4 regions of the Paenibacillus sp. RUD330 genome follow, and region 1 is predicted to be linked to each of the others. Evidence: riboswitches for the same ligand, from Rfam matches in the RefSeq annotation. Region 1 holds a riboswitch; each other region holds the start of a gene.
The links. A riboswitch is a leader RNA that binds a small molecule or an ion and turns the genes downstream of it on or off. The one in region 1 is predicted to bind cyclic di-AMP.
Positions count from the first base shown of each region.

Region 1 (7,143 bases):
GCTACGAATCGCGTGCCATTCCGACCTTCTCGGAGGTCATCCTGAATCTGGTTCCGTCGAATCCGATCGGGGATATGGCGGACGGCAAAGTCGTGCCGGTGCTGATCTTCTCCATTTTCGTCGCGGTGGCGATCGTGCATCTCAGCTCCCGCAAGCCGGAAGCGGTCGAGCCGGTGCGCCAGGTCATCGAATCGCTAAAGCAGGTCATGAATCAGGTGACCAAGTACATCATCCGCTTGACTCCGTACGGCGTATACGCGCTGATCGGCTCCATGGCCGCCAAGTACGGCGCAGAGACGCTCAAGCCGCTTATCACGCTCATCATCGCGACGTATATCGCGCTGCTGCTGCACTTCATCCTTACCTTCGGAGCGCTGGTGACGTTCGGCGCGAGGCTGAATCCATTCAAGTTCCTCCGCAAAATCTATCCGACGCTCGCGGTCGCCTTCACGACTCGCAGCAGCTACGCGACGCTGCCGGTCAACCTCGAGGTCATCACCAAGAGGCTGCGCGTATCGCCGCGCATCGCCAGCTTCGTCGCTCCGCTCGGCGCGACGATGAACATGAACGGCTGCGGCGGCGTATGGCCTGCCGTCGTGGCGGTATTCGTCGCCCAGGTGTACAGCGTGCCGCTGGGCTGGTCGGATTACGTGCTCATCGTGCTGGTCAGCATGATCTCGTCGATCGGCGTCGCCGGGGTGCCGGGTCCGGCCTCCATCTCGACGACCGTCGTGCTCACCGCGCTTGGCCTGCCACTGGAAGGACTGGGGCTGGTGCTTGCGATCGATGCCGTGGTCGACATGGGCCGCACGGCGCTGAACGCCTCCGGCACGACCGTGTCGACGCTGCTGGTCGCCGTATCGGAAGGGGAATTCGATCGGGAATCCTACGAGCGGGATGAGGAAGACGAGCTCGAACTGAGCCACGCTTGATGGTGAAATAGAAAGACTGCCAGCCGTTCTAACGGCTGGCAGTCTTTTTTATGGGCTATGTCATGCTTCCGGAAGGCAGTTGGATCATTCATATTATCATTCAAATTCAATTTATAACAGATACCGGGGCATGAAGTCCGAATATGATCGAAATCAAAGGGCTTCCCTGACCGTTGCGACTTGTTCCGAACCTTGGAGGCGCATCGCCGCCGTGCGGCGGTGCCGGGCGCGAATACGGCCGGCTCTATCAGATTAGGCGGCCAATGACCGTTGCGGGCGCCAAAAAGCCAATAGGCATCCCCGGGCCGCAGAGCGGACAGGGGATGCCTATGGAAGGAATGAAGGACAGAGCGCCATCCGGCTACAGAGACAGCCGGATATGGATGTCGGATGTTTCGATTAGGGCGTTGCGTCTCCAGAAAGCGGTGGCCGGGAACAGCGTGCCTTCCTGGGAGGAAGGCTCCAGCGTCTTGCGCAGCAGGCGGTCTCTGTGGTCGCTGATCCATTCCGCGTCGTAATAGAGCACGGACATCGCCTCGTCGGAGCGGACCCCGACGAACGGCTGGAACCAACGGCTCCACGCGTCCCAGCTTCTCGGCGCCTTGGCGTAAGGAATGAGCACGGAAGCCTGACGGATGGAAGAACCGAAGCACAGATGCAGCACGACGCGGTAATCTCCGCGCTCGGGATCGACGAGCGGTCCCGTGCGGGTGATGAACAGGTCGATGCAGCGGATGCGGCGGCCCGGAGCCGGAGGCTCCTCTTCAAGCGCCTCGGGACGGAAGGACGGCCTGCCGGCCGTCTCGGCAGCCGGGGAATAAGCCTCCGCGGCCGCCATGTCCAGCGCGATCGGCGCGTCCAAGCCCGGAAACGGCGGCGGAGCCAAGAAGGCCTCGACCGCAGACGCGGAACAGACGGAAGGCGCAATGAAGCCCTCCTGCGCGGAACAAGCCGCGCGGTTGTCTTTCAGTGACATCCTGACATCTCTCCTTTGTGCGCTTACGGGGTTAGCTGACGGATTCGGGCCAGAGAGTAGCCCTACCAAAAGGAAAGAGACGCGGCTTCGGCAGCCCGGCCTGTTCCTCTCGGATTCACCCCGGCAAGCGTCGACAGACGCCCGCGTATTGGTTCCCCCGCTTCCACGATACGTGGAATTCAGCAAATATGGTGATAGAGTGGTACATCATATCATAAGCCAGCCGGGCTTGTTTTGTAAAATGCGATATTGACTGAAAATTCGATATATATCTGCCGCATTCTCGATGAAACACCGGATAACGGCGTTTAAGCGCTCTATCCGGGGATAGGTCCGCATATTTTAATGGAGAGCAGTCATAAGATCATCTTGATGATGGGCGAATACCGACCAGAAGGGATGGGGAAAGGAATGCCGCGTACCGGTACCCGGGGAGTCAAACGATCGGAGGCCCAGCGCTCGCAGCCGTCCTCCGGCAGGCAGGCTGCGCTGGAAGGCTGGAGAGGAGCCGTGCAGGAATACGTGCACGGGTACAATGAAGCCGAAGTGGAGCGGAGGCATGAGGTGCTCGGAGCCTTGCTGGAAGACAGGGACCACCGCCGCCGCCTGGAGGAACGGCTGCGCCGGCTGCGCCTCAGGGACGAGGAGCGCGGCATTCTGTCGCCGCAGAGCGAGACGAGGGCGACGCTGCTGAGGATCAACGAGTCCGCGACCGAAGTGTCGGTCGTCCTGAAGCTGCATGTGAAGCGGCATGTCGAGCATCGCGGCCGCTCCTACACCGAGGAGCGTCTGGAGCAGGAGCGCCTGTGGCTGGCCGAGGAGGGCGGAGCATGGCGCCTGACCCGAGTGGAGCCGATCGTCGGCGAGCGCAGGCCCAGATACGGCCATGCCGCGGCGGACAGCGCGCTGGCCGAGCATCGCTCCTACGGCGACGGCGGCGGCAGCGGAATCCAGCGTCCTGGCGCGGCGCGCCCTTTCCTTAATTATGGCGTCCTGTCCCGTCTGAATACCCGCGACCGCGCCGTCGAGTACAGGCGCGAGCTGGTCGCCGCCTACGCCGACCGGTGGTGGAACGAAGCGAATCCGGCTTACGAGCTGTTCGAGGTCAACTGCACGAATTACGTGTCGCAATGTGTCTTTGCAGGCGAAGCACCGATGAACTATACTGGTAAAAGAGAATCGGGATGGTGGTACAAAGGCCGTACAGGCGGCCAGGAATCCTGGAGCTACAGCTGGGCGGTGTCGAACGCGCTGCAGCTGTATCTGTCGTTCCCGCGCAGCACGGGCATGCGGGCGACGACGGTGGAGAGCGCATCGGAGCTGTCCCTCGGGGACGTCATCACCTACGATTGGAGCGGCGACGGGCGATTCCAGCATACGACAGTCGTGACGGCGTTCGATGCCGACGGCATGCCGCTGGTCAACGCCAACACCGTGCCGAGCCGGCACCGCTATTGGGACTACAAGGATTCCTACGCCTGGACGGACCGGACGCGCTATCGGTTTTATCATCTGCAGGACTATTTCTGATGCGGGAGCCGCATCGGTCCGTGCAGCGATTGGCATTCTAATTCAAGAAGGTTACCGGAGGAGCTAACATGGGAGACAAAATTCGCGTCGGACTCATCTACGGAGGCAAGTCGGGCGAGCATCAGGTATCGCTGCAGACGGCGCTGGCCGTTATGGGCGCCTTCGATTTCGATAAATACGAGGTACAGCCCTTCTATATTACGGGCCAAGGCGAATGGCGCTCCGGCGGAGTGCTGCTGGAAGCTCCGCACAGCGTCGAGCAGCTGAAGCTGTCTCCGGCAGAGGACGGCGGCATGGCGCTGGCGCCCGTATTCGGCGGGCTGGCGACGGCTGCGGCCGGAGAGGGCGCCATCCAGGCGGCGGCCGCTTCGGCCGGGGCTCCGGGAGGGACGATCGACGTCATGTTCCCGCTGCTGCACGGAACGTTCGGCGAGGACGGCACGGTCCAGGGATTGATGGAAATGGCCAATATTCCTTACGTCGGAGCGGGTGTTCTTGCTTCGGCAGTAGGCATGGACAAGATTTTCATGAAAAAGGTGTTCGCCCACGAGGGCTTAGAGCAATGCGTCTACCGCTACTTCAACCGGACCCAGTGGGAGAAGGACCGCGCGTTCTTCGTCATGGAGACGGAGGTCGCTCTCGGCTATCCTTGCTTCGTCAAGCCCGCCAATCTCGGCAGCAGCGTCGGCATCTCCAAAGCCCGCAACCGGGAAGAACTCATCGCGGCCATCGAGCTCGCGCTGCGCTACGACCGCAAGGTCGTCATCGAGGAATTCATCGACGGGCGCGAGATCGAAGTAGGCGTGCTCGGCAATGACGACCCGCGCGCATCGGTCGTCGGCGAGATCGTCAGCGGAACGGACTTCTACGATTACAACGCCAAGTACGTCGACGGAACCTCCGTCATGCACATTCCCGCCGATCTTCCGGCAGAGACGGCCGAAGCGGTGCGCGAGATGGCGATCCGGGCTTATCTGGCGATCGACGGATCCGGCCTCTCCCGCGTCGACTTCTTCCTCCGCAGGAGCGACGGCAAGATTCTGATCAACGAAGTGAACACGATGCCGGGCTTCACGCCTTACAGCATGTATCCGCTGCTCTGGAAGGAATCGGGCGTTCCTTACAAGGAGCTGCTCGACAGCCTCATCGGCTTGGCGATTTCCCGCCATGCGGAGAAGCAGAAGCTGGAGTACGGCGGCTGACCGGTTTTCCATACGCATCGCACACATTCGCGCTTCCTTCGCCTTGGCGGGAGGGAAGCTCGTTTTTTCATCCGCAGCATCCGGACAAGCATCCGCGCTTGCCGCAATAACGATCAGGAGGGTGATGACAATGGGATTCGCAACGGAATTCAATTCGGTCTGCAAGTTCAAGTCGGAGCAGGAGCTGTACGAGCTTCTGGAATACGGCAAAGGAAAGATGATGAAATCGGGGTTCCGGGTATTTCCGGCCGGACAGAAGGTCATCGCCTACACGCCCGGCAACCAGGCGATCGCCATCGTGAAGATCCTCGCCTCCATCGCGGAGATCAACTTCCAGGGCGAGGAAGTGACGCAGGTGGAGATGGAGCTCGTCCGCAAGCTGACGGAGGAAGAGTCGCGCGTGCAGACGGCGCTCGCCCATGAAATGTTTTTCGGCGGCCGGGGATGATTGTCCGCTTCGGCTTCGTCGCCATGAGCCTGCTGGTGGAGAACGCTTCGTCGTCTCGCACCATGACCTACAAGAATTTCTCCAAGCTGGAGGATCGGGAGGCGGCGCTGCGCAAGCTGGAGCGTATCGCCGAGGAAAATCTGCACAGCGCCCTGCGCATCATGCGCAACAACCGCTACGCCGGCATCCACGTCTATCGGTTCTCCTCGAAAATCATTCCGCTGGCGACGCATGATGCGCTCGCGGATTGGAATCCCTACTCCGCTCTGGCTCCTTCCTTCGCCGAAGTCGGCGCCTATGCGAGGGAGACCGGCATGAGGGTCAGCTTCCATCCCGACCACTTCTGCGTGTTCAGCACGCCTCGCCCCGAGGTTCTGAGAAGCTCGGTCAGGGACATGGAGTACCATGTGCGGATGCTCGAGGAGATGGGGCTGGACGAGAAATACAAATGCAATATCCATGTGGGCGGCGCATACGGGGACAAGCCCGTCTCCGCCGAGCGGTTCATCGCGCAGTTCGGAGCCCAGGCTGCCAGGCTGCGCGGCCGGGTGACGCTGGAGAACGACGACAAGACGTTCAACGTCCGCGAGACGCTCGACATCGCCGAGAAGGTCGGCAATCCCGTCGTGCTGGACATCCATCATCATGCGGTCAACGACGGCGGCGAGACGAAGGAAGCGTTCTACGGGGAACTGTGGCCGCGCATCGTCGCCACCTGGAACCGGGAGCAGCGGCGGCTTGGACTGGATGGGGGACCGTCAGGCCTGCCGCCGAAGATCCACGTCTCCAGTCCGAAGAGCCTCAGCGATCCGAGAGGCCATGCCGACTTCGTGGAGCCGGGCCCGCTGCTGGAATTCCTGCGCGGCGCGAACGGCTCCGTGGAGCTGCTCGACTGCATGATGGAATCCAAGGCGAAGGACCAGGCTCTGGTGACGCTCATGGAGCATTTCCGCCGGCTCGAGGCGGCGGGAGAAGGAATCCGTGTCCTGGACGGCGGCACGATCGAGGTTTTGTGAAGGCGGGGAACACGGAACGGGCACGAATCGCCACCCGCTCCGGCGGAGGGGGATCCGTGCCCTTGCCGCGCAAGCGGCGTCTGCAGGATGCCGAAGGAGGGAATACCTATGCTTGAATGGGTTCTGATCGTACTTACAGGCGTTGTCGCTTCCATATTCGGCAGCATTGTCGGTCTCGGAGGCGGCATCATCATCGTGCCTGTCCTGCTGCTGCTCGGCGAGCGCCTGACGGGAGCGCCGATACCGGAGGCGACGGCCGTCGGCACTTCGCTTGCCGTGCTCATCGTGACCGCGCTGGCATCGTCGATGACGTACGCCAAGCAGCGCAAGGTCGATTTCCGCAGCGCGTGGATGCTCTTCATCGCCAGCGGCCCGGGAGCGATGCTCGGCTCGGCGCTGACTTCCCGGTTCCATGGAGGCGCCTTTCAGCTCAGCTTCGGCCTGTTCATGCTGCTTATGGCCGTGCTGCTCATCTTGCGCGACCGAATGAATCCGCTTACAATTGAATGGCCGATCTCGCGCAAGCTGACCGACGGCACAGGCGCGACGTACGAATACGGCTACAGCCTGCCGCTGCTGCTCGGAATCGGCTTGCTCGTCGGACTCGTGTCGGGACTGTTCGGCATCGGGGGAGGCTCGCTGTTCGTTCCCGTCATGGTCATTCTGTTCCGCTTCCCGCCTCATGTGGCGACGGCGACGTCCATGTTCGTCATCTTCCTGTCCTCCATTCTGGGCAGCGGCGTGCATGGCGCCATGGGGGAGATCGACTGGCTGCTCGTGCTCGCCCTCGCTCCGGGGGCCTGGCTGGGAGGCAAGGCCGGCGCCTGGATCGCAACCCGCATGAGCGGACGCAGCATCATGTGGCTGCTGCGCGCGACGCTGCTTGTGCTGGCCGCACGGCTTATCTGGCAGGGCTGGTCGGCTCTTTGAGCGGGCCCGCAATCGGAGAGCCCTGCAGCGGATCGCCATTTGCAACAGAATCCGGATGGTGATCGTATACCTTGTAGACAACCGGCTGAAGCCGGAGGATTCTCGCTAT
Region 1 is NZ_CP022655.2:4,840,444-4,847,586, reverse strand. It holds gene CIC07_RS22085 (dicarboxylate/amino acid:cation symporter) at 1-932, shown strand, start outside; gene CIC07_RS22080 (hypothetical protein) at 1,294-1,908, opposite strand; cyclic di-AMP (ydaO/yuaA leader) riboswitch at 1,914-2,103, opposite strand; gene CIC07_RS22075 (amidase domain-containing protein) at 2,320-3,438, shown strand; gene CIC07_RS22070 (D-alanine--D-alanine ligase) at 3,507-4,640, shown strand; gene CIC07_RS22065 (hypothetical protein) at 4,771-5,088, shown strand; gene uvsE (UV DNA damage repair endonuclease UvsE) at 5,085-6,104, shown strand; gene CIC07_RS22055 (sulfite exporter TauE/SafE family protein) at 6,213-7,034, shown strand.

Region 2 (7,143 bases), 950 kb from region 1:
GGCAGATGAACAACTTCCTGAAAGCCGAAGCTCCCCGCAAGCAGGAGGTCCGGATCAGCCTCGGCATCGTGAAGGCGCTGGAATGGATTGCGGGAGCGTTCGCCTGGTAGCGGCCCGAAGAGAGGAGAGTCTCAAACGTGTCTACTTATCTCAAGCAAGGGTGGCGCCTGACCGTCAAGCATCTGGCTGTGGCCGTCGCCCTGTTCCTGTACCGGTTGTTATGGGGATTTTTTCTCTACCGCTATGTCGACTCCATTATCGGACCGCTGCTTCGGCGGTATCCCGGAGCGAACGAGCCTTCTCAAGGGGCGGACGCCCTGTTCTGGGCGGAAGCCCAGTTCCGGCTGATGAAGACCGATCTCGCCCAGCCGGTCCTTTGGACGCTGGCCGCCCTTCTGCTCTCCCGCATGATCGTCACGCCGCTCATCAATGCCGGCCTGTTCTACTCCATCCACCATACGGCGGCCGGACATGAAGGCGGCACGTTATTCCTCCAGGGCATGCGAAAGGCTTGGAAGCCGGTCCTGCTTCTCTACTGGGCGGAAACGCTTCTTGCCGCCGCTCCTCTCTGGTGGCTGGGCTCCCGGGCAAGGGATGTCGTCAAGAACGGATCCTCCCTGCAGGAAATAGCCGTCAGCATCTTGCCTTGGGCGGCAGCGTGGCTGCTGTGGATCGGAGTTCTGCATCTGCTCAGCCTCTCCCTCCAGTTCGGAGCGGTATCCAGGCTCAAAGTCTCGGCGTCCCTATCGGCTGCCTGCAGACGGCTGCTCCCGATGGCCGGCCTCAGCCTGATCCTGCTCCTCTTTTCCGGCATCATCGGGGCCGGCTTCAGCGCCGCAGCGATGGCATGGGCCGGATTGGCCGCCCTCGTCATCCAGCAAGCCTATCATCTCGTCCGCACGCTGCTCGACTTGTGGCTGCTGACATCACAGTACGCTTGCTGGGAGGATTCGCGTCACATTAGTTGACAAAGCGATAATTCCATCGTACAATTGTGAAAATTCTCTGACAATTACGACTTGTTTTCAAAAAGCGTCTGCCGGTTTAATAACTTCTCAGGCAATCGGGCACCCTAAGCTTCCGCTCGACTCACGCATATCGGTTCCTGTCCCCGGGCAGGCAGATGGGCTCCCGCTCCCCATCCGCTGTCTGCGCCGGATCGGATGAACATCGACAGATGCAAGCAGTGAAAACAACGAATGGGCATGCTGTAAGCGAAGTTGCCGCACACAATCGCCGGCTCTCTCGGGGCCGCCCCCATACATCGAACAGCAGAATAGAGAAAATAACCAAACCAGAGAGGAAAATCGAACGATGACCGAACAAATTCAAGCATATTATGAAGAACTCCACCAATCCACCGCCGAGCTGCTTTACCGCTTTGAGCATTACGACCTGAATCCCAACGCCGGCAAGGCCCTTGAGGCGATCAGCAGCGAGCACGCCTTGCTCAGCCCGGATACCGGCAGCCTGCAGGAGGAAGCCCTGATGAAGCTGGTCGGCATGAGATCCCGGCTGCTGACCCTGATGGAAGACGTCCTTTATACCGTTTGATCCGGCCGCGGAATCAAGCAAGCCCCGCCTTCTCCATGAGAAGGCGGGGCTTTTTTTGGGGCTTGCGGGCCAAGGCGCAGAAATCGGGACGAGTCGCCATTTTCATCCGCTGCAGGGTGAGAAGCTCACCTATCAACAGCGATGTAAACGCTGTCTTCGCCTTTTTGAAACATGAGAATTATTAGAAAATGTCGTTTTCGGAAGGAGAAGGGGCGAAAAGCAAGAATATGTCTTCCAGTATCATTCAAAATGCCGAATTCCGTTGAACATGGAAACGGGGGAACCACTTTCCGGGTGAATTGATTTTGGGCGTCCGTCAGCTATTGTCGCGCATGCCGCAGGAATCATAGGGAACCTTCAACCGAACCCCACAGCTAACCTCGTAGGCTCTGGAAGGAGCTACTCAAGCTTGAAGAAGAAAGCAGCAAGCCTCATCCTCGGAATCTCTCTGCTGTTCGCTGCAGGCGTAGGCAGCGCAGCGGCTGATTCCAAAATGGACGGTGTCATCAGCGATCTCATCGGAACGCCGTACAAAACGGCCGGAACGACGACGAACGGATTCGATTGCTCCGGATTCACGTCCTATGTATTCAAGCAATTCAAGATCTCCCTGCCGCATTCCTCCTCTTCCCAAGCAGGCTTGGGCAAGAAAGTCGCGAAGGCTGATCTCAAGGCGGGCGACCTCGTGTTCTTCAATACGAGCGGCCGCGGCGTCTCGCATGTCGGAATCTATGTCGGGGACGGCAAGTTCGCCCACTCCTCGTCGAGCAAAGGCGTCATGATCAGCAGCCTGAGCGATTCCTACTACACAAAGCGTTACGTGTCCGCACGCCGGATCATGGACGACACCAAGTACGAGAAATACGCCGACGATCCAGCCGATACGGTCGACGGCAGTCCCGATGTGGACTAGCCTGTCCTGAATCCGGATCCCCTTGCGCAAACCGCAGCAGCCAACCCTTCGGGAAGGCGGCCAGCGGTTTGTTTGCTTTTGGACATGACCCGGCTGCCGCATGCTCCCGCTCCTACCGCTCCTTACCCCGCCCGCACCGACTGGAAACAGATTCCATGCCGATCAGCGGTTTCCTGAAGCTTTTTGTCCTCCCCGCTCGTATAAGCTTGAACAAAGCGAACGAGCAAAGGAGATCTTCATGCAGCAAAGCCCCCTGACGGGCGGACAAAAGGGCCGCAGCCCCAAGTCCGCAGGCCGGACTCAGACCCGGCGCAGAAACGGCCTCGGCTGCCTGCTGCTGGCGGCGGGACTCGTCCTCGCGGCGGCCGCCCTCTTCAAGCTGGAAATGCCGCGCCTGTTCGACCGGGTCGTCCCTCCGGGACTGTACCGGGAGGTGCCTCCCGTAACGCAGCTGCATCCGGTGCTCGACCGGAAAAAGGACGAGCTCATCTCGCTTGCCGCCGCCAAGGGCATCAAAGTCGTCATCACGGACGGCTTCCGCAGCTCGGCGGAGCAGGATGTCCTCTACAGCAAAGGCCGGGATGGCGGCGGCTCCATCGTGACCCATGCCCGCGGCGGAGAATCCTACCACAACTACGGTCTGGCGATCGACTTCGCTCTCAAGGACCGGACGGGCGACATCATCTGGGATATGGAATACGACGGGAACAAGAACGGCAAGGCCGACTGGCTGGAGGTCGTCGCGATCGCCAAGAGTCTCGGCTTCACATGGGGCGGCGACTGGCCCCAGTTCCCGGACAATCCCCATCTGCAAATGGACTTCGGCTATTCGATCTGGGAGCTGAAAAACGGCAATCGCCCTCCGGAGGACGGAACGGCTGGCGAGGAGAACAAGTAGACTCCGAATGGATGCCCGAATGAAAACGCCTTGCGGCTTCGCAGGCGTTTTCTTGATTTTACCAATTATTCATAAATCGTTAGCACCTGCTTAATCATTCTCTCTTACGCTGTGGAAGCATTCATTTCAGTAGCGGAGGGGTTTGGGGAGATGAAGAAAGCAAAAGCAGGTAAAATGCTTCTCGGGGCGGCGCTTGCGAGCGTCATGGCAGCAGGAGGAATCGGAATGGCCGAGCTGGCTCCGGCTCCAGCGGCGGCAGCCGAAGCGGCCGCAACGGCCAAAGCGGCGCCGTCCATTTACGTGGCTCCAATCCATAATGCCAAGTTCCTGGCGGGCGGCAAATTCGATTTCCGCGTGGAATTGAACGACTGGACCGGAGACGCTTCGGCCGTCAGCATTCAGGTCAACGGCAAAAGCGCGGAAGCCTTTTTCGGCAAAAGCTTCGAGAAGACCAGCACCGCCTCAAGCTCCTCCTTCATGATCCGCGGCGTATCGCTGGACAAGCCGGGCTCCTACACCGTGAAGGTGACGGCCGGATCCTTGTCCCGCACGGTCTCCTATCAAGCGGTGACCACCTCCGCAGCCGGCAAGAAGGCGAAGAACGTCATCCTCTTCGTCGGGGACGGCATGTCGCAGCCGAGCATCACCATCGCCCGCGCGATGTCCAAGGGCTTGACCGAAGGCAAGTACAACGGCCTCATGGAGATGGACAAGCTGGAGCAGCGCGCCGTCGTCACCACCTCCGGCATGGATTCCATCGTCACCGACTCGGCAAACAGCGCCAGCGCCTACAATACCGGCCACAAATCCGCGGTGAACGCCCTCGGCGTCTATCCGGACAATACGGAAAGCTCGCTGGACGATCCGCAGGTCGAGACGCTCGCCGAGATGCTGAAGCGCACGCGCGGCATGTCGGTCGGCATCGTCACGACCTCGGAGATCGAGGACGCGACGCCGGCCGCTGTCGTCTCCCATACCCGCCGCCGCGCGGACAAGCCGGAGATCGCCGACATGCTGCTGAAGCTTCAGCCTGAAGTCGTCATGGGCGGGGGATCGGCCTATTTCCTCCCCAAATCCGTTGCCGGCTCCAAGCGCAAGGACGAGAACGATCTCATCGGCGGCTTCGAGAAAGCCGGCTACAAGTTCGTGGACAGCGCCTCGGGACTGAAAAGCTCCGGAACGCCTGCCAAGCTGCTCGGCCTGTTCCATACCGGCGACATGAACGTCTACTACGACCGCTCGACCAAAAACACGGCGGCGCTCAAGTCGTTCACCGACCAGCCGAATCTGTGGGACATGACCAAGAAAGCGATCGAGGTGCTCAGCAAGAACGAAAACGGCTTCTTCCTGATGGTCGAAGGCGCCAGCATCGACAAGCAGCTGCATACGATGGACTGGGAGCGCTCCGCCTACGATACGATCGAGATGGACAAGGCCATCGGCGAGGCTCGCCGTTACGCGGACGCCTCGGGCGACACCCTCGTCCTGGCGACGGCCGACCATGCCCACTCCGCCAGCATCGCCGGCACCTATTGGGAAGGCGACGGCAAAACGGGACGCGAAGCGGTGCGCACCTATGAGCAGTCCAAATTCCCGACGTACGCCGACTCCGACAAGGACGGCTTCCCGGATACGCCGGATGTCGACCGCAAGCTGGCCGTCGTCTTCGGCGCCACGCCGGACTATTACGAGGATTACAAGTTCAGCTCCGTTCCTCAGGCTCCGGCCGTCCTCTCCGGAGATGCCTATATCGCGAATCCGGGAACGCTGGCCAATCCGGACGCCCCTGACAAGGACAAGTACCTCCATACGGGCACGCTGCCGAAATCCGAAAGCGTCGAGGTCCACTCCGCCGACGACGTGCCGCTGATGGCTCACGGACCGGGCTCCGAATATTTCAAAGGCACGCTGGACAATACCGAGGTATTCTTCGGGATGGCGCAGGCGCTCGGCCTGAGATTGGACGGCAGCAAGCCGGACAAGCAGACCTGGATCGAGCTGGACGGCTTCCTGAAGTCCGTCGGAGGCAGCACCTCCTATGATGCCGCCAAAAACGTCACCTTCGTGAGCGCCGGAGCAAGCAAGCTCGTGCTGTACATGGACAAGGGCATTGCGAAGAAAAACAACAAGCCGGTGCCGCTGAAGTTCAAAAGCGAGAACGGCAAGCTGATCGTCACCAGCGATTCGCTGCTGGCTTCCCTCGGCCAATGAGGAGCCGTCCGGCAACACTCCTCCGTCCGGTCCCGCTGCTTGCGGGACTGACGGCGGCCGGGCTGCTGCTGGCCGGCTGCGGAAGCAAGGCTCTCCCTTCAGGGGGAGAGCCTTCTTCCGTTTCGGCGTCCGCCGCGGAGACCGCCACGGGCGCGGCAAGCGGGCGAGCCGAAACGGCGCCTCTGGCGGAGCAGGGCGAGCGCATAGGAGCGGCCGAGGCAGCCTCGGAGCCAGGCCAGGCGCCGTCACCGGCTTCCGGCGCGGCAGCCGGGACGGCGGGCCGCGACGCCAGCGGCGGGCCCGGGCAAGAGCGGGGCAGCGGCGAGGCCGGGAATGCTCCCGCCGCTTCTACCGGCAAGGCGAATCAAGTGCCGGCCGATCGCGCAGCAGAGGCGCCGGCAGCGCAAGATGGCGCCGGACTTTCGTCCGGCAAGCCGTCCGGCGGAGCAAGCCCCGCTGCGGACCAAGCGCCGGGGACGGCCTATCCAGCCGCAAGCCCGGATGCGGAGCGGCGGCAGCAGACTCCCGCGCAGGGGAGCAAGCCGCCCGCCGGAGCTCCTGCATCCGGCTCCAAGCCTGCTGCGGGCGCATCCCCGGCCCCGTCGGCATCCGCTGGCCCGCCGGCATCCTCCGGTCCCAGAGCAAGCCTGCCCGTCAGTTCGGCTTCGCCTTCGCCGAGTCCGGCAGGCTCCGCTCCGCCGACCGTCCGCTCCAGCCTGGACGGACCCGAGACGATCCGCTTCTCCGAGCTGTACGGCAAGGAGACGGTGCGAGGACTGACCTTCTCCGACAAGCTCAAGGAGCTCGACGGGCAAAAGGTGGAGATGATCGGCTACATGGCTCCGCCGCTGACGGCGACCGTCCGTTTCTTCGTCCTTACCCGCATTCCGCTGGCAATCTGTCCCTTCTGCTCCTCCGACGCCGACTGGCCGTCCGATATCGTCGTCGTCAATCTGCCGAAAGGCTCGGAGATGACGCCGACCGAGCATCAGGTCAAGATAACCGGGACGCTGAGCGTCGGCTCCATGACCGACGAGGAGACCGGCTTCGTCAGCCTGATCCGCATCAATGCCGACAAGACGGAGGTGCTGAAATAAATGACGCTGATTGCCATGGAGCAAGTGGTCAAGCGGTTCCGCATCCAAGGCGGCATCATGATGCCGGTGCTGGATGTCCCGTTCTTCGAGCTGCGCCAAGGCGAGCGCAAGGCGCTGGTCGGGCCGAGCGGCTCCGGTAAAAGCACGCTGCTTCACCTGATCGCAGGCATCTCGCGCCCGACGGAAGGCTCCATCACCTTCATGGGCAAGCGGACGGACCAGCTTCGCGAGGCGGAGCTCGACCGCTTGCGGGCCGCTCATATCGGCTATGTGCACCAGAGCTTCCAGCTGGTCCCCGGTTTCACGGCGCTGGAGAACGTGCTCGCCGCCGCCAGCTTCGGCCGCGTGCTCGACAAGCGCGCCCGGCGGGGCAGAGCCGCCGAGCTGCTGGAGCTGGCCGGGCTCGGACATCGCCTCCACCACCGGCCCTCCCAGCTGAGCCAGGGCGAGCAGCAGCGCGTCGCCATCGC
Region 2 is NZ_CP022655.2:227,471-234,613, reverse strand. It holds gene CIC07_RS01075 (M1 family metallopeptidase) at 1-110, shown strand, start outside; gene CIC07_RS01070 (hypothetical protein) at 138-968, shown strand; gene CIC07_RS01065 (hypothetical protein) at 1,315-1,554, shown strand; cyclic di-AMP (ydaO/yuaA leader) riboswitch at 1,795-1,958, shown strand; gene CIC07_RS01060 (C40 family peptidase) at 1,964-2,467, shown strand; gene CIC07_RS01055 (M15 family metallopeptidase) at 2,853-3,365, shown strand; gene CIC07_RS01050 (alkaline phosphatase) at 3,516-5,576, shown strand; gene CIC07_RS25155 (hypothetical protein) at 5,573-6,673, shown strand; gene CIC07_RS01040 (ABC transporter ATP-binding protein) at 6,674-7,143, shown strand, end outside.
Region 2: another riboswitch for cyclic di-AMP. It lies ahead of CIC07_RS01060 (C40 family peptidase); the one in region 1 lies ahead of CIC07_RS22080 (hypothetical protein).

Region 3 (7,143 bases), 1.2 Mb from region 1:
GCGATTCCGCATCGTCGTAGCTGAGGAAGCCGCCGCTGGAATTGGTCAGGTACGGGGCCCTTGCGGTGGAATCCCACTGGCGAGTCCAGCCGTTCTTGTTGATATAGCTCGCCTTGAGCTCATCATAGGTGTAGTCGCCGGAGCCATGGGAGTAAAAGGCGCCTCCGGCGACGAGCTTCGCTGCCGGAGCGCCCTTGCTCTTCAGCAGTTTGACGGCGGAATCGACGCTGAAGCTTGCCATCGAGGAGTTGTATAGAGCGGTGTGATGGGTATTCGCTCCGTTCTGCAGATCGTACGTCATGACATTGAGGAAATCGAAGGAAGGAATGACGGCGGCGATATCGATGTTGCCGAGACCGTAATCGGAGGCGCCGACTGCGGCAGTGAGCTGGTATTTGTTGGCGGAGCGTCCATCGGCGGAGCTGGCCGCGTCCAGAACCGAACGGAGCTTCTGGATGAACAACGTATAGTTCGCGCGGTCGCCGGAGCCCGGATATTCCCAATCGATATCGATGCCGTCCAGCTTATTGGCCCTGATATAGGAGACGGCGCTGTTGGCGAACGCCGTGCGGCTTGCTTCCGAAGCCGCCGCTGCCGGGAAGCTGGCGGAGCGGCCCCAGCCGCCGACGGAGACGAGAACCTTGAGATTCGGATTTTTGGATTTTAGCGAGACGAGCTGCGACAGCTTGCCGGCATCCCCTCCGCCGACACCGGTAGAGGTCGCGTCGGCGAAGGCGTAGAACACATGCGTCAGCTTCTCGGCCGGCACGGTGCTGATGACGGGGAAATGCCAGTCGGCTACATAGGCGCCGATGATTTTTCCGGCAGGCGCAGGAGTGGCCGTCGGCGTCGGCGTTTTGGTCGGCACCGGCGTCGGTGTCGGCGTGGCGCTAGGCTTAGGCGTTGCCGAAGGAGCAGGCGTTACTGTCGGAGTCGGCGTAGGGGATGCCGAGCAGACGGACAGCACTTTCCAAGCTCCCCATTCTCCGGCGAGATCCGGACGCTCGCCTTGCGTCCACCATTTGGCTTCGTACAGCGTGCCGGAGTAGACCGCCTTCTGCCCGACGGTATAGATGGATGACGAGCTCCAGGCAGCGATTCCGCTGCATGCATCCGCAGCGCTGGCCTTCTGGACGGCGACGCCTTGCGGAATGAGCGAGAAGGCAAGCAGCACGGCAAGCATCAAGACTCTCAGCGCGGAAGCGGCGATGCGGCGGTTCGGTTTGAACATGAACGATACCTCCTGAAGGATGGAATGATAGGGGCGAAGCAGGAATGAGAGGGAATATCCGGCCTCCTTTTGTCGAATCTATTGAAAGCACTTTCATTATCAATGAAAGTGCTTATCGATAAAAGGGGAAAATTGGATGGAGACAGGGAGAAATTTCTAGCAAATGGGAATAGAGGCCTGGAGAGGATCAAGGAAAAGGGACTATTCATGCCGTGCAGGGGAGGGGGCGGGCGCAATCCTATTCCCTTCGCCTCGTCCGCTATCCGGCAATCGTCATCTTGGAAAAGATATTGAGCAGGATCGGCGTGGAGGGGAGCTGGAGAACATCGAGCCAAGAAAGAGTCGGCGTCATTCACAACGCAATTCGACAAAACAGCTATTCTTGAAGGCTCGGGGCCATCCTGGTGCCAGGCTTTGATTATTTGGCGCCGTTCATGGTGCCGAACAGATTATCCACTTTTCGTAGAATTATAGGGATATGCAACTAAAGCCGTGCCAATGCTGGAGGCTTTTCATAGTCTGGAATACTATGCATAGTTCTGCAAGCCTACCAATTATGAAAGACTTCTAATAATCCAAAGGGAGGAGTTCGACAAGAAACTACGAATATTAACCATTAGCAAACAGGCTTGAAACAAATAAATGCCGAATTTTCGTTAAGAAAAACGGGGGAACCAATCGGGGTGAATGAATTCTGCAAGAGAGAATTCTAGGGAACCTTCTACCGAACCCATCAGCTAACTTCGTAGGCACCGGAGGGAGAACCATCTGTGAAGAAAGTCATCATGTCCATCACCGCTTTCATTCTTATTGCCGTGTTCGCATCATCCAGCGTATTCGCGAGCACCGAGTTGAAGTCATCCATCGGCAAGGTTCTCGGCACTCCCTACAAGTATGGAGGCACGACTACGGCAGGGTTCGACTGCTCGGGATTCGTCCGCTATATTTTCGGTCAGTTCGACGTGAAGCTGCCGCGCTCCTCCCAGTCCCAGGCCAAGGCCGGCACGAAGGTGGACAAGGATGATCTTCGTCCGGGGGATCTCGTCTTCTTCAACACCAGCGGCCGCGGCATCTCGCATGCCGGCATCTATGTCGGAGACGGCAAGTTCGCCCACTCCTCGAGCAAGGGCGTCCGTTACACGGATCTGGACGATGCCTACTATGCCAAGCGCTACGTTACGGCGCGCCGCGTCGCGACGGGCGAGGATTACAGCAAGATGGTGAGCGAAGAGGAAGAAACGGCCGACGACGCCGGAGAATGACGGGCGGTAGTGTAGGATGAAGAGAGACAGGCGGCATGAGCCGCCTGTCTCTCTTTTTTGCGCAGTCGGCCGAATTCAGCAGCAGGACCAAAAAGAAGCCTTCCCGCGGGGGAAGGCTTCTTTTTGGCTTCAGTCCGAAGGCTCTTCCTTCGGCACATGCTTGAATATCTCGCCGGATTCCATCAGATCGATGACCCGGTCCAGCCACAAATAATAGTCGATCGCTTGGCGGATCTTCTCGAGATCGCCGCCGATCAGGACTTGCATGGCTTCCGAGCCGCCGCTCTCCGCCAGCTTGTCGAGCTCCGCCTTGGAGCGGCGGAGCGCCATCAGGTTGAGCTCCACGGCCTTTCTCCACTTCAGGACGAAAAAATCGGCGAAAGTCTGGTGCCAGTCCCGCTCGACCTCATACAAGTCCTTCCGCGATCCCTTCTCCCATACCTTGTTCACCATATTCAAATCAACCAGCGTGCGGATACCGGTGCTCATGCTGGTTTTGCTCATTTCCATCGCTTGGCCCATCTCGTCGAGATTCATCGGCTTGTCCTGGAAAAACATGAGCCCATACAGCAGTCCTGTCGATTGCGTAATGCCGTACAGGTCCATGTTCTTGCCGATGGACTCGATCACGCGCTTGCGCGCCTTCTGGATTGCCTGCTCCTGCGCGGCCTCCAAGCCGGCGAAATCATTGGTCATCATGTCCGCTCCTTCATCGCCTTCTCGGCTGACAAAGTAATTGTAAGAAACAATTCCGGCAATGTAAAGCGGTTAATGAACGAGCATGTGAGAGGATACGGGAGCATTTCGCATGTAAAGTATGTACAGAAAAAACCGTACGTACTTATTATACGGATAAAACGGTTGACGGTGTCCTAAATTGTTCGATAGACTAGTTCGAGTGAGCGTTGGCCGCAAGCGAGGCCATGAGGAGGTGAAGCGCTTGTCGATCATTGAAGTCACGGATGTGACGAAAATATTCGGCGAGGATCCAAAACGAATTCTGCCGCTTCTGAAGGAAGGGTGGAGCAAGGACAGGATCTTTAAAGAAACGAGGCATACGGTTGGGGTCAACCGGGTCCAGTTTGCCGTCGAGCCTGGGGAAATCTTTGTCATCATGGGATTGTCCGGCAGCGGCAAATCGACTCTCGTGCGTCTGCTGAACAGGCTGATCGAGCCGACGGGAGGCGCCATCCGCATCGCGGGACAGGATATTACCCGCCTGAATGCGGAGCAGCTGAGGAAGGTGCGCCAGAAAAAGATCAGCATGGTCTTCCAGAAATTCGCGCTCTTCCCGCATCGGACGCTGCTTGAAAACGTGGAGTACGGGCTTGAGGTCCAGAAGGTGCCCAAAAAGGAAAGAGAGCCGAAAGCGAGGGAAGCGCTGCGGCTTGTCGGGCTGGAAGAGAGGGCCGACAGCTATCCCGAGCAGCTGAGCGGCGGCATGCAGCAGCGGGTCGGACTGGCAAGGGCGCTTGCGAACGACCCTGAGATCCTGCTGATGGACGAAGCGTTCAGCGCGCTCGATCCGCTCATCCGCAAGGACATGCAGGACGAACTGCTGGAGCTTCAGGAGAAAATGAAAAAAACGATCGTGTTCATTACGCATGATCTGGATGAGGCGCTGCGGATCGGGGACCGCATCGCGCTCATGAAGGACGGAGCGATCGTGCAGATCGGCACGCCGGAAGAAATCATGGTCAATCCTGCCAACGAATATGTGGAGAGGTTCGTCGAGGACGTGGATCTGTCCAAGGTGCTGACCGCCTCCCATGTGATGCTGCGTCCCGAGACGATCGGCCTCGACCGCGGCGCCAGGGTCGCCCTGCAGCTGATGCGCGAGAGCGGCATCTCCAATCTGTTCGTGACCGACCGCAGCCGCAAGCTGATCGGCGTCATTACCGCCGACGACGCGTCGGAAGCGGTGAGGCGCGGGCAGCCGCTGGAGGAGATCGTCGTCCGTGATACTCCGGTCGTCACTCCGGAGATGCTGCTCCACGAGCTGTTCGACATATGCGGCACCAGCAAGTACCCGGTCGCCGTCGTGAACGAGGCGGGACGGATCGTCGGCGTCATCGTGCGCGGAGCGGTGCTCGGAGCGCTTGCCGGACATGTCGCGGAACGGGAGGTGAGCGTCGATGCTGCCGAAACTACCGCTTGATAAATGGGTGGACCGCATGGTCGATTCCATCGAGGAGAACATGAATTTCCTGTTCGATCCGATTTCAGCCGGAATCGAAGGCGTCGTGGACTTTTTCTCTTATCTGCTCCATCTTCCCCCTGCGCTCGTGCTGATCGTCCTGTTTACGGCGCTGGCCTGGTGGATCATGCGCTGGCCGATGGCGCTGTTCACATTCGTCGGCTTGTTCCTGATCGACAATCTCGGCTATTGGGACCATACGATGGATACGCTGGCGCTCGTGCTGACATCGGCGATCGTCAGCATCGTGCTCGGCGTGCCGATCGGAATCGCCTGCGCCCGGAACAACCGCACGCAGAGCATCGTGACGCCCATCCTTGATTTCATGCAGACGATGCCGGCCTTCGTCTATCTGATCCCGGCCGTGACGTTCTTCAATCTGGGCGTCGTGCCCGGCGTCATCGCCTCGGTCATTTTCGCGGTGCCGCCGACGATCCGCCTGACGAATCTCGGCATCCGGCAGGTGCCCGCCGATCTGGTGGAGGCGGCCGATTCTTTCGGCTCCACCCCTTCCCAGAAGCTGTTCAAGGTGCAGCTGCCGCTCGCGGTGCCGTCGATCATGGCGGGCATCAACCAGACGCTCATGCTCGCTCTGTCCATGGTCGTCATCGCTTCCCTGATCGGGGCGCAGGGCATCGGAGCGGATGTGTACCGCGCCGTCAGCCAGATCAAGACGGGCAAAGGCTTCGAAGCCGGCCTGGCCATCGTCATTCTGGCGATCTTCCTGGATCGGCTGACGCAGCATCTCGTCAAAGGAAAAAAACATGCAGACAGGAGAGGATAGATTTTGATTCGGAACTCTTGGAAAATGGCAGGGATACTCGGACTTGCTGGAGCCATCGCGCTTGGAGGCTGTTCAGCGGCCAACAATGGAAACGGGACGGATTCCGGCGGAAGCGAGCAATCCGTCGGCAAGGCAGTCGGCTATAAAATCATCGGCATCGATCCCGGCGCCGGCCTGATGGCTGCCGCCAATCGGGCTGTCGAGGACTACGGCCTGACGGATTGGACGCTGGTCGAAGGCTCGGGAGCGGCGATGACGATTGCGCTCGACAAGGCGATCAAGAAGAAGGAGCCGATCATCGTCACCGGCTGGACGCCCCACTGGATGTTCGGGAAGTATGATCTGAAATATCTGGACGATCCCAAAAAATCGTTCGGGGAGGACGAGGAGATCCATACGATCGTGCGCGGCGGATTGAAGCAGGATGCGCCGTCGGTTTATGAATTCCTCGACCGCTTCGAATGGACGGATGCCGATATGGCCAAAGTGATGGTGGCCATCCAGGAAGGCGCCGAACCGGCCGCAGCCGCAGCCGATTGGGCGAAAGACAACGCGGCCTTGATCGACGGCTGGGTGGACGGCATCGAGAAGGTGTCCGGCAAGCCGTTCAAGCTCGCCTACGTAGCCTGGGATTCCGAGATCGCCAGCACGAACGTTGTGGCGTGGGTGCTGGAGAACCGTCTCGGCTACAAGACGGAGCTGCTGCAGGTGGAAGCCGGTCCGATGTGGGCGGGAGTGGCGAACGGCGACGCCGACGCGATCGTGGCGGCATGGCTGCCGATCACGCACAAGGACTATGCGGAGCAGTACAAGGACAAGTACGAGGATCTCGGGGCGAACCTGAAGGGTACGAGGCTTGGCCTCGTCGTTCCTTCCTATATGGATATTTCCTCGATCGAGGATTTGGCCAAGTAGAGCGGCTCGGAGTTTCGGCAGGCTCCAAGCTCAAGGATCGGGGCTTCAGCAGCTTGCCGGACGGGCAAATTGAAAACCAGCAGGCAGGCGCATTTCCGAATGCGCCTGCCTGCTGGTTTTTTATGTCTTAGCGCGGGACAGCCGCTTTATCCGCTCAAGCCGCTCCGGCCCGGAAAACCAGCGGTCCTGGGAAAGGAGCGGATGCGCCTGGCCGAAGCATTCGGCGGCTTCATGATAGCGTCCAAGCGCAAGCAGGCATTCTCCGAGCTCCTCGTATACGTACCCGTCCGGATCGGCGGCATCCCTGGACTTCAGCAGATCCAGCCGGATCGGATAAGCTTCGCCTGCCCGGCCGCGACAAAACAAGGCAGCGCTTCCGTCTGGCGGGAGGAGGAGTTGTAGACGCGGCCCCGCTCCAGCCAATAGCGGATTGCGGCCGAAGGAGTGGATTCCGGAAGCAGCGTCTGCGCGATGTCCAGAACGGCTTCGGCCTCGCTGAATTTCTGCTGAAGGCCGAGGGAGCGGGCAATCTGCGTCAGCAGCTCGGCCCGATAGCCGCAGCTCTCGGACTTCTCGATTTCCTCGTACCGGGTCCTGAACCGCTGCTCCGTCTGATCCGGCTGTACACCTTCCTTTTTCCCGGGGATGGAAGGGATGGAGCTGTCCATCGCGCCGTATTATAATGAAAGGCGTAATCGCAAGACAGAAAGGAGGCGAAGCGAATGATTTTGGTCAGCTCCCGCTTGGCCGGGCA
Region 3 is NZ_CP022655.2:3,612,118-3,619,260, reverse strand. It holds gene CIC07_RS16415 (glycosyl hydrolase family 18 protein) at 1-1,231, opposite strand, end outside; cyclic di-AMP (ydaO/yuaA leader) riboswitch at 1,865-1,998, shown strand; gene CIC07_RS16410 (C40 family peptidase) at 2,002-2,493, shown strand; gene CIC07_RS16405 (GbsR/MarR family transcriptional regulator) at 2,623-3,192, opposite strand; gene CIC07_RS16400 (quaternary amine ABC transporter ATP-binding protein) at 3,434-4,651, shown strand; gene CIC07_RS16395 (ABC transporter permease) at 4,629-5,474, shown strand; gene CIC07_RS16390 (glycine betaine ABC transporter substrate-binding protein) at 5,499-6,389, shown strand; gene CIC07_RS16385 (hypothetical protein) at 6,701-7,057, opposite strand.
Region 3: another riboswitch for cyclic di-AMP. It lies ahead of CIC07_RS16410 (C40 family peptidase); the one in region 1 lies ahead of CIC07_RS22080 (hypothetical protein).

Region 4 (7,143 bases), 750 kb from region 1:
GCGAGCAGACGGTAATCCGCTCCCTTCAAAATGGCGGTATCCCCGCGGACAGCTTCGATGCGGAACAATACATCCCCGCCGTAGGAGCGCCGAACGACAAAATCCCCTTGATTCATTAGGCCCATCACCTCTGCCTTATGGTATGGGCATAGGCCGCCGGAGGTGACAACGGGTTTTCGGCGCTGCGGCGCTGGCGCTGGCTCCCGGCACAAAAAGCCCTCCATGAAAGGATCCGACCGGATCCTCATGAAGAGCTTCGCTTTGACGAAGCAGCGCTGCCGGGTTGTCAGCCCTTGAGGCCATGTGTTTCAAGCGCCGCCGTCAGAGAGGCGTATTCCTGCAGCGACAGCGTCTCGCCCCGCCGCACGGGATCGATACCCGTCGATTCGAGGATGCGGGTAAGCTCCTCCCGCTTGTCCTTGCCGAGCCAGGAGGACAGATTGTTGTGGATCGTCTTGCGGCGCTGCGCGAAGCAGGCCTGAACCGTGCGAAAGAAGAAATCCTCGTCCGCCACGTCGACGGCAGGCTTGTCCCGCATCGCCAGCTTGATGACGGCCGAGTCGACGTTCGGCTGCGGAATGAACACCGTATGAGGCACGATGCAGACAAGCTCCGGCACCGCGTAATACTGGACGGCCACGCTGAGGCTGCCATAGGCCTTCGTGCCGGGCTTGGCCGCCATCCGCTCGGCGACTTCCTTCTGGATCATGACGACGATGTTCTCCAGCGGCAGCCGCTCCTCCAGAAGCTTCATCAGGATCGGAGTCGTCACGTAATAAGGCAGATTGGCCACGACGCTGACGCCGCTCACCTCGCCGAACTGCTCCTTGAACAGCGCCTGCAGGTCGATCTCCAGCACGTCGCCGTGAACGATACGCACATTCTCGTCGGCTTCCAGCACCTCCTGAAGAATCGGGATGAGCCGCCGGTCGATCTCGACCGCTGCCACCTTGCCCGCTTCCCTGGCGAGCTGCTGGGTCAAGGCACCGATGCCGGGACCGATCTCCAGCGCCCCTTTGGTTGCGTCCAGTCCGGCCGCGGCTACGATCTTGTTCAGAATATTGGGGTCGATCAGGAAGTTCTGCCCCAGGCTCTTCTTGAAGGAGAAACCATGCCTCTCGATGATTTCCTTCGTTCTTCTAGGTGTCGCTACGTCCATGGGCGATCTCCTCCTCCATCTGCCGCAAGGCTTGTCCGAATTCTTCCTTCGTGATCTGAAAGCTGGCGCAGCGCTTCAGGAACTGCTTGCCGTTGCAATAGCCGATGCCCAGCCGGTTGCCCATGAGCAGTCGACGCCGGGCCGCATCTCCATGCACCAGCAGACCGGCTTCCAGCAGATCGCTGTTCGAGATTTCCGCCTTCTCCGGATCTCCCTCCGTCCGAACGGACGCCAACGCTCTTCTGACCGCTTCGGGGGAAGCGTTCTCCACGCCGATGTCGCCTTTGCGCAAGGCGTCCTCCTGCGGCAGAAAGGCATGCTTGCAGCCGGGCACCCGCTGCGAGACGATTTTGCGTATTCTCTCTCCTGCGTGGTCGGGGTCGGTGAAGATGATGACTCCCCGACGCTGCATGGCGAGCTCGATCCGGCGCAGCACTTCCTCGCCGATCGCCGAGCCGTTCGTTTCGATCGTGTCGGCTTCCACGGCGCGCCGAATCGCTGCCGTGTCGTCCTTGCCCTCCACGACGATAATTTCTTTGATCAAGGCCTTGTCTCCTTTAATTCAATACGCGTTTGAGGGGGTATAAAAAGAAAAAGAGGCTCGGGCCTCTTGAATGCCGGCCAGCCGAGATCCGGACTGCGGCCGGAAAAGGACGGCAGTCGTCCTAGCATGAGCCAAAAAAGCCCTCTCTAATCTCCTCATAGCCGGTAAACGTCCAAAACGGGACCGCCTCGTAAAGGCGGACCCGTATCGCTTGAATCAGCTCAGCTTCGGCTTGGTTGGTCCCAGCACGTATACGGTGTATCCGCGCTTCTTGCCGAACTGCTTCACGTAAGATTCACTCTCGTAGAACACGTCGATCTTCTTGCCGTTGATCGCGCTCCCCGTATCTTCTGCACGACGGAAGCCGATTCCTTCTATATATACCCACCATCCCATCGGGATGACATCCGGGTCGACTGCAATGGTGCGGCCTTCCGATACTTTTGCTCCGGAAGCGGTGATGCCGTAGCCGGCATCGCCTTTGGATTTGCCTGTCGAGGCAAAACCGGCGGTATAAGCCGTCAGGGTGACGTTGTTCAGCACTTTCTTGGCTTTGAGCGAGAGGCCTGATTTGGTGACGGATTGCGATGCCGAAGACGCTGCGCTGAGAGCGACAGCTTTAGGCTTCGGCTTTTCCTTGGTGCCGACCGCAACGATCTTGTTGACGGCGGGCTGTTCCATCGATTTGGCGAGCAGCGTCATGGATACCATCTTACCATCCTGGTATACCTTTTCGAAGGTTTTGACCAATTGGCCGTTCTGGCCGGCCTTCACCATTTTTAGCTGCCCCTTTTCCAAGGTAGCATCCTCTTTGCGGATGACGGTGAAAGGAATGTCGTGCTTTGTCGTGGTCGTATGCTTGTCGATTCGCAGCACCCGAATCGTCATGTTCGGTTTCAGCTGCGAGGAGGTGTCAGGGAGAATTTTGTCTTGCTCGCGAATCGGAATATTGGACTCTCCGATCGCGGCCTTCACGGTTTTTTCGGTCGTGTACACCGTCGTAGTCTTTCCGTCAGCCATAATCGTCACCGGCACAGCCTGATCGACAATGATCCGGTCCCCATCCTTGAGCGCCGCGCTCAGCGGAACTGAAATCTGGTCGTGCGGTCCGACAGTTATAGCTTGTTCATCCAGTAGGTGCTGCAGGACATCCTGCTTCGTGCTCAGGATCGTTTCCTGTCCGTTCAACACTACGGAGACGTTCTTCTCAGACGTTCCGTGCAACAACACCAAAAACATGAAAGTCATCGCGATTGAGATAATTAAGCTCAGTAGGATCAAACGCAGGTTTTCATGCTTCCATCGCCATTGGAAAGACTTGCTGGATGATCGTTGTACATGGGTGTCCTTTAAGGGAATTGCGCCCACTTCTTCGGTCCTCCTTACATAGCCCCGCCGCCTCGTGTTACGCATGACTATTTAAGACGCGACTATTAGGTTTTGTACGTGCCGAGCAGCACGCCTATCAACCTCTTGCTTCACCTCCACGGTTAACCCTATGTCGACGGTTTACGCAATATTCAAACAAAAAGAAGCCGTCGACAGAGGATCTGTATCGTGGCTTCCCGGGTTGGTCACGCTGAACACATGGAAAGTGGAGCACGAGGTTGATCTCTCTTATATGCGCTTACGAGGTTAGCTGACGGGTTCGGACAAGAGAGCTGCCCTATTCGCCTACTCGGCCTGCTCAAGGCCTTTTGGCGAAATTCACCCCTGGAAAAGGTCAGTTCGTCCATCCAGTCCGCTCCGGAAAATCATGTCATCCGGGACTGCATGGAATCGCTGCTTGGTTCCCCCGCTCTCCCTTGTGGGGAGATTAAGCGAATGATTAAAAAACTGCATCACTCAAAGCTCTGAGTTGAATCATACAGTTTCGGTCAACCGATTGTAAAGAAGAGATAAAAGACTCTTTCAGCCAAATTAGAGGAAAATCCGGCCGTTTTGGGCGGTTTGACAGAGCAGAAATATAATTTTTCTCAGCCAAGCACCTTTTTACAAGCTTTTTCGCCCGATTTTAAGAAAGCTGGAAACATTTTCTTGCATTTGCGGATGTGATGGAAACGATCTCATTCACATTTTTACCTTTTATTTCCGCCGCTGTCTCGGCAACCAATGCCACGAATGCGGACTCATTCCGCTTCCCTCGATGAGGATGAGGAGCCAGATAGGGGGAGTCCGTTTCGATCAGCAGACGGTCCAGGGGAACCTGCGCAAGAACCTCTTTCGGCACCCTGGCATTCTTGAAGGTCACCGGCCCGCCGAACGAAATATAGAAGTTCATGTCCAGACATTGCTTGGCGGTTTCCCAACTGCCGGAGAAGCAGTGCATGATGCCTCCGACCTCAGCCGCCTTCTCTTCCCGAAGGATGCGGACGACATCCTCATGGGCATCGCGATTATGAATGACGATCGGCTTGCCCGTACGCTTCGCGATGCGGATCTGTTCGCGGAATACCTGCTGCTGGACATCCTTTGGAGCGGTGTCCCAATAATAGTCCAATCCGATTTCCCCGATAGCGACGACCTTCGGATGCGCCATCAGCGCCTCCACCCGTTCGAGGTCCCCTTCCCTCACATCGGCGCTGTCCGTCGGGTGCCACCCGACAATGGCGTAGATGAACGGATATTTTTCGGCAAGTTCCAGCGTCGTCGGAATCGTCTCGCGGTTGAATCCGACATTGAACATCAGCTCTACCCCCGCGTCGCGGGCGCGCTGGATCACTTCCTCGCGGTCATTGTCGAATTTGGGGGCGTCCAGATGCGTGTGCGTGTCAATCAATCCTGCCATGTTTCGACTCCTTTCGAATTGCGGCCTACAGGCCAAGTCTTTCCCGAATTTCCGGCTCCATGCGATAGCTGAGCAGCGAAGCCGCTTCGGCATCGTAGAAGAGCCGGTATTGGCCGCGGTGCATGCCCGTTATCGACCTCACGACATCGGATTGCGCCGATATTTCCGTCAGCTGCATGGAGCTGTCAAGAAGCAGGATCGGAGGCTTGCCCCGGTTTCCTTCCTCCTGCTTGTCCATTCCCGAACGATACACATGATAGGGAAGATCGTAAGGAAAATCAATTTCCAGCTCGTAATCGCGGTTCATTCCAGCGGCGGCCAGCCGTTCGCAGAACAGCTGGGCGTCTGATTCATGTTCGCGGTCGAAGGTTATATACTTGTACAATTTGCGATTAAGGAATCGGGTGCATAAGGATGCCAGCAGCTTATCCTCCTCTTCGGTCCAAGCGGCAAAAGCCGTTTGGACAAGCGATTCGTCCAGCTTCAAATAAGAAGCCACATCCAGGTCCTGGCTGAACAGCCGCTTGATCGGCTCGGGAATCCAGGAGAAGGCATAGCCCGAACGGCATAATTCCTGGGCCCTCAGAAGAATTTTCCTCAGAACAATCTCCGAGCTGCGAGTAACCGGATGGAAATACACCTGCCAATACATCTGATATCGGCTCATCAGATAATCCTCGACCGCATGCATGCCGCTGTCCTTGACGACAATCCTGCCTTGGTGGGGGCGAAGCACGCGAAGAATCCGGTCCAGATCGAACGTACCGTAATTGACTCCGGTAAAGTAGGCATCCCGCAGCAGGTAATCCATGCGGTCCGCATCCATTTGGCTCGACACCAAATTAATGACGATCGGCTTCTCGTAGGTTTTCCGGATTACGGAGGCTACTTTGCCCGGAAATCCGGGCTCGACGGAACGCAGGAGCCGGTTCACTTCCGTATCTCCTTCTATAATAGAGCAGCTCCATTCCTCATGGTCGAATTCCATGATTTCTTCAATGGAATGGGAGAACGGCCCATGCCCGAGATCATGAAGCAAAGCCGCGCATAGGCTAAGAAGCTTCTCTTCCCTGGGCCAGTCGGGGTACTCGCTGCGTTCGAACTGCGAGATGATGCGCCGTGTCAGCTCATAGACGCCGAGCGAATGGCTGAAACGGCTGTGCTCCGCGCCATGGAAGGTGAGGAATGTGGTGCCAAGCTGGCGGATTCTTCTCAGCCTCTGAAATTCCGGCGTATCGATCAGGTCCCAAATCAGCTGATCCTGAACGTAAATATATTTGTGGACCGGATCCTTGAACACCTTTTCCTCTTCCAGCTTTGTCATCGTCATCCACCTTTCGTTCAAACTTTCGACAAAATAAACATGTTGTTTGTCGAATAGTGTCGTAATAAGATTTCCAATTTTTCTAGTCTTGTAGTAAGATAACTAGAGATTTAATCCCTTTCCTGTTCTAAAACCTTGAATTTATGTGCTAAAACCAGACTTTTTGATGGTTGACTGATTTGGGAATGGTTGGTATTATTAAAATCATAAAAAGTAGTTTTATGTCGAACGTTGACGAAATAAATCAAGAGAGGCTGGTCGCCCATTATGATGAAATCCACCGGTATTGTTCGGAAAGTTGACGAGCTTGGCCGCGTTGTTATTCCAATCGAGCTGCGCCGTACGCTTGGAATCGGCGAGAAAGACGCTCTGGAAATTTATGTAGACGGAGAACGCATCATGCTCAAGAAATACGAGCCGGCATGCATCTTCTGCGGCAACGCAGAGAACGTCGCCTACTTCAAAGGCAAAATCGTCTGCAATTCCTGTCTTTCCGAAATGCCTACCCCTGTGACAAAATAAGCATAATCAGTTATACTTAACTTTAGCAACTTTAACCAAGGTATTTCTAACCTTTTTATACTCCTACCTTGCCTTCCTGAGCTGGCGACAGCCCGGGAAGGTCCTTTTTTATTCCGGGCCGGCCTCTGTGCTTCCTCAGCCTTCCGCTTCATCTAAAGTTCGCTTTTTGCGATTCACTGTCACGAGGCTGGCCGACAAGCCGGCTTATTTGCGCATGAGCTCGTTGTACACATCCCGTTTCTGAAGCCCACGGTCCGCGGCGGTTTTCCGAATGGCTTCCTTTCTCGGCTCCCCTTGCTCTTCGTACTTGGATGCATGCTCTTCCAGGCTGAGTCCTTCCCACCAAGGCGGGCCTTGCTCCGCCGCTTGATCTTCATCCGCTCCCTCGACAACAAGACAGTATTCCCCGAGCGGCTCGTTCTCCTCCAACCATTGTTCGCATTCCGAGACGGTTCCCCGAACGGCTTCTTCATGCTTTTTGGTCAGCTCGCGAATCATCGCCATCCTTCTGTCGCCGAGCACGGCCCGAATTGCCGGCAGCGTTTTCGCCACCCGGTGGGGCGATTCATAGAACAGCAGCGTGCTGTCCAGCCGCTTCAGCCCGAGCAGCCAGTTTTCCAGCGATTTCTTGTCCCGGGGAGGAAAGCCGGCAAACATGAAGCGTTCGGTGGGCAGCCCCGAGATGATGAGCGCGGCAAGCGCAGCATTGGCTCCCGGCACGGGTACGACGGGAATGCCCCGTTCCACGGCATCCTTCACCAGATCGGCTCCGGGATCGGATATGGCGGGCATCCCGGCGTCGCTCA
Region 4 is NZ_CP022655.2:24,963-32,105, reverse strand. It holds gene yabG (sporulation peptidase YabG) at 1-116, opposite strand, end outside; gene rsmA (16S rRNA (adenine(1518)-N(6)/adenine(1519)-N(6))-dimethyltransferase RsmA) at 287-1,159, opposite strand; gene rnmV (ribonuclease M5) at 1,140-1,703, opposite strand; gene CIC07_RS00140 (resuscitation-promoting factor) at 1,920-3,071, opposite strand; cyclic di-AMP (ydaO/yuaA leader) riboswitch at 3,313-3,536, opposite strand; gene CIC07_RS00135 (TatD family hydrolase) at 3,718-4,491, opposite strand; gene CIC07_RS00130 (HD domain-containing protein) at 4,517-5,821, opposite strand; gene CIC07_RS00125 (AbrB/MazE/SpoVT family DNA-binding domain-containing protein) at 6,083-6,337, shown strand; gene rsmI (16S rRNA (cytidine(1402)-2'-O)-methyltransferase) at 6,542-7,143, opposite strand, start outside.
Region 4: another riboswitch for cyclic di-AMP. It lies ahead of CIC07_RS00140 (resuscitation-promoting factor); the one in region 1 lies ahead of CIC07_RS22080 (hypothetical protein).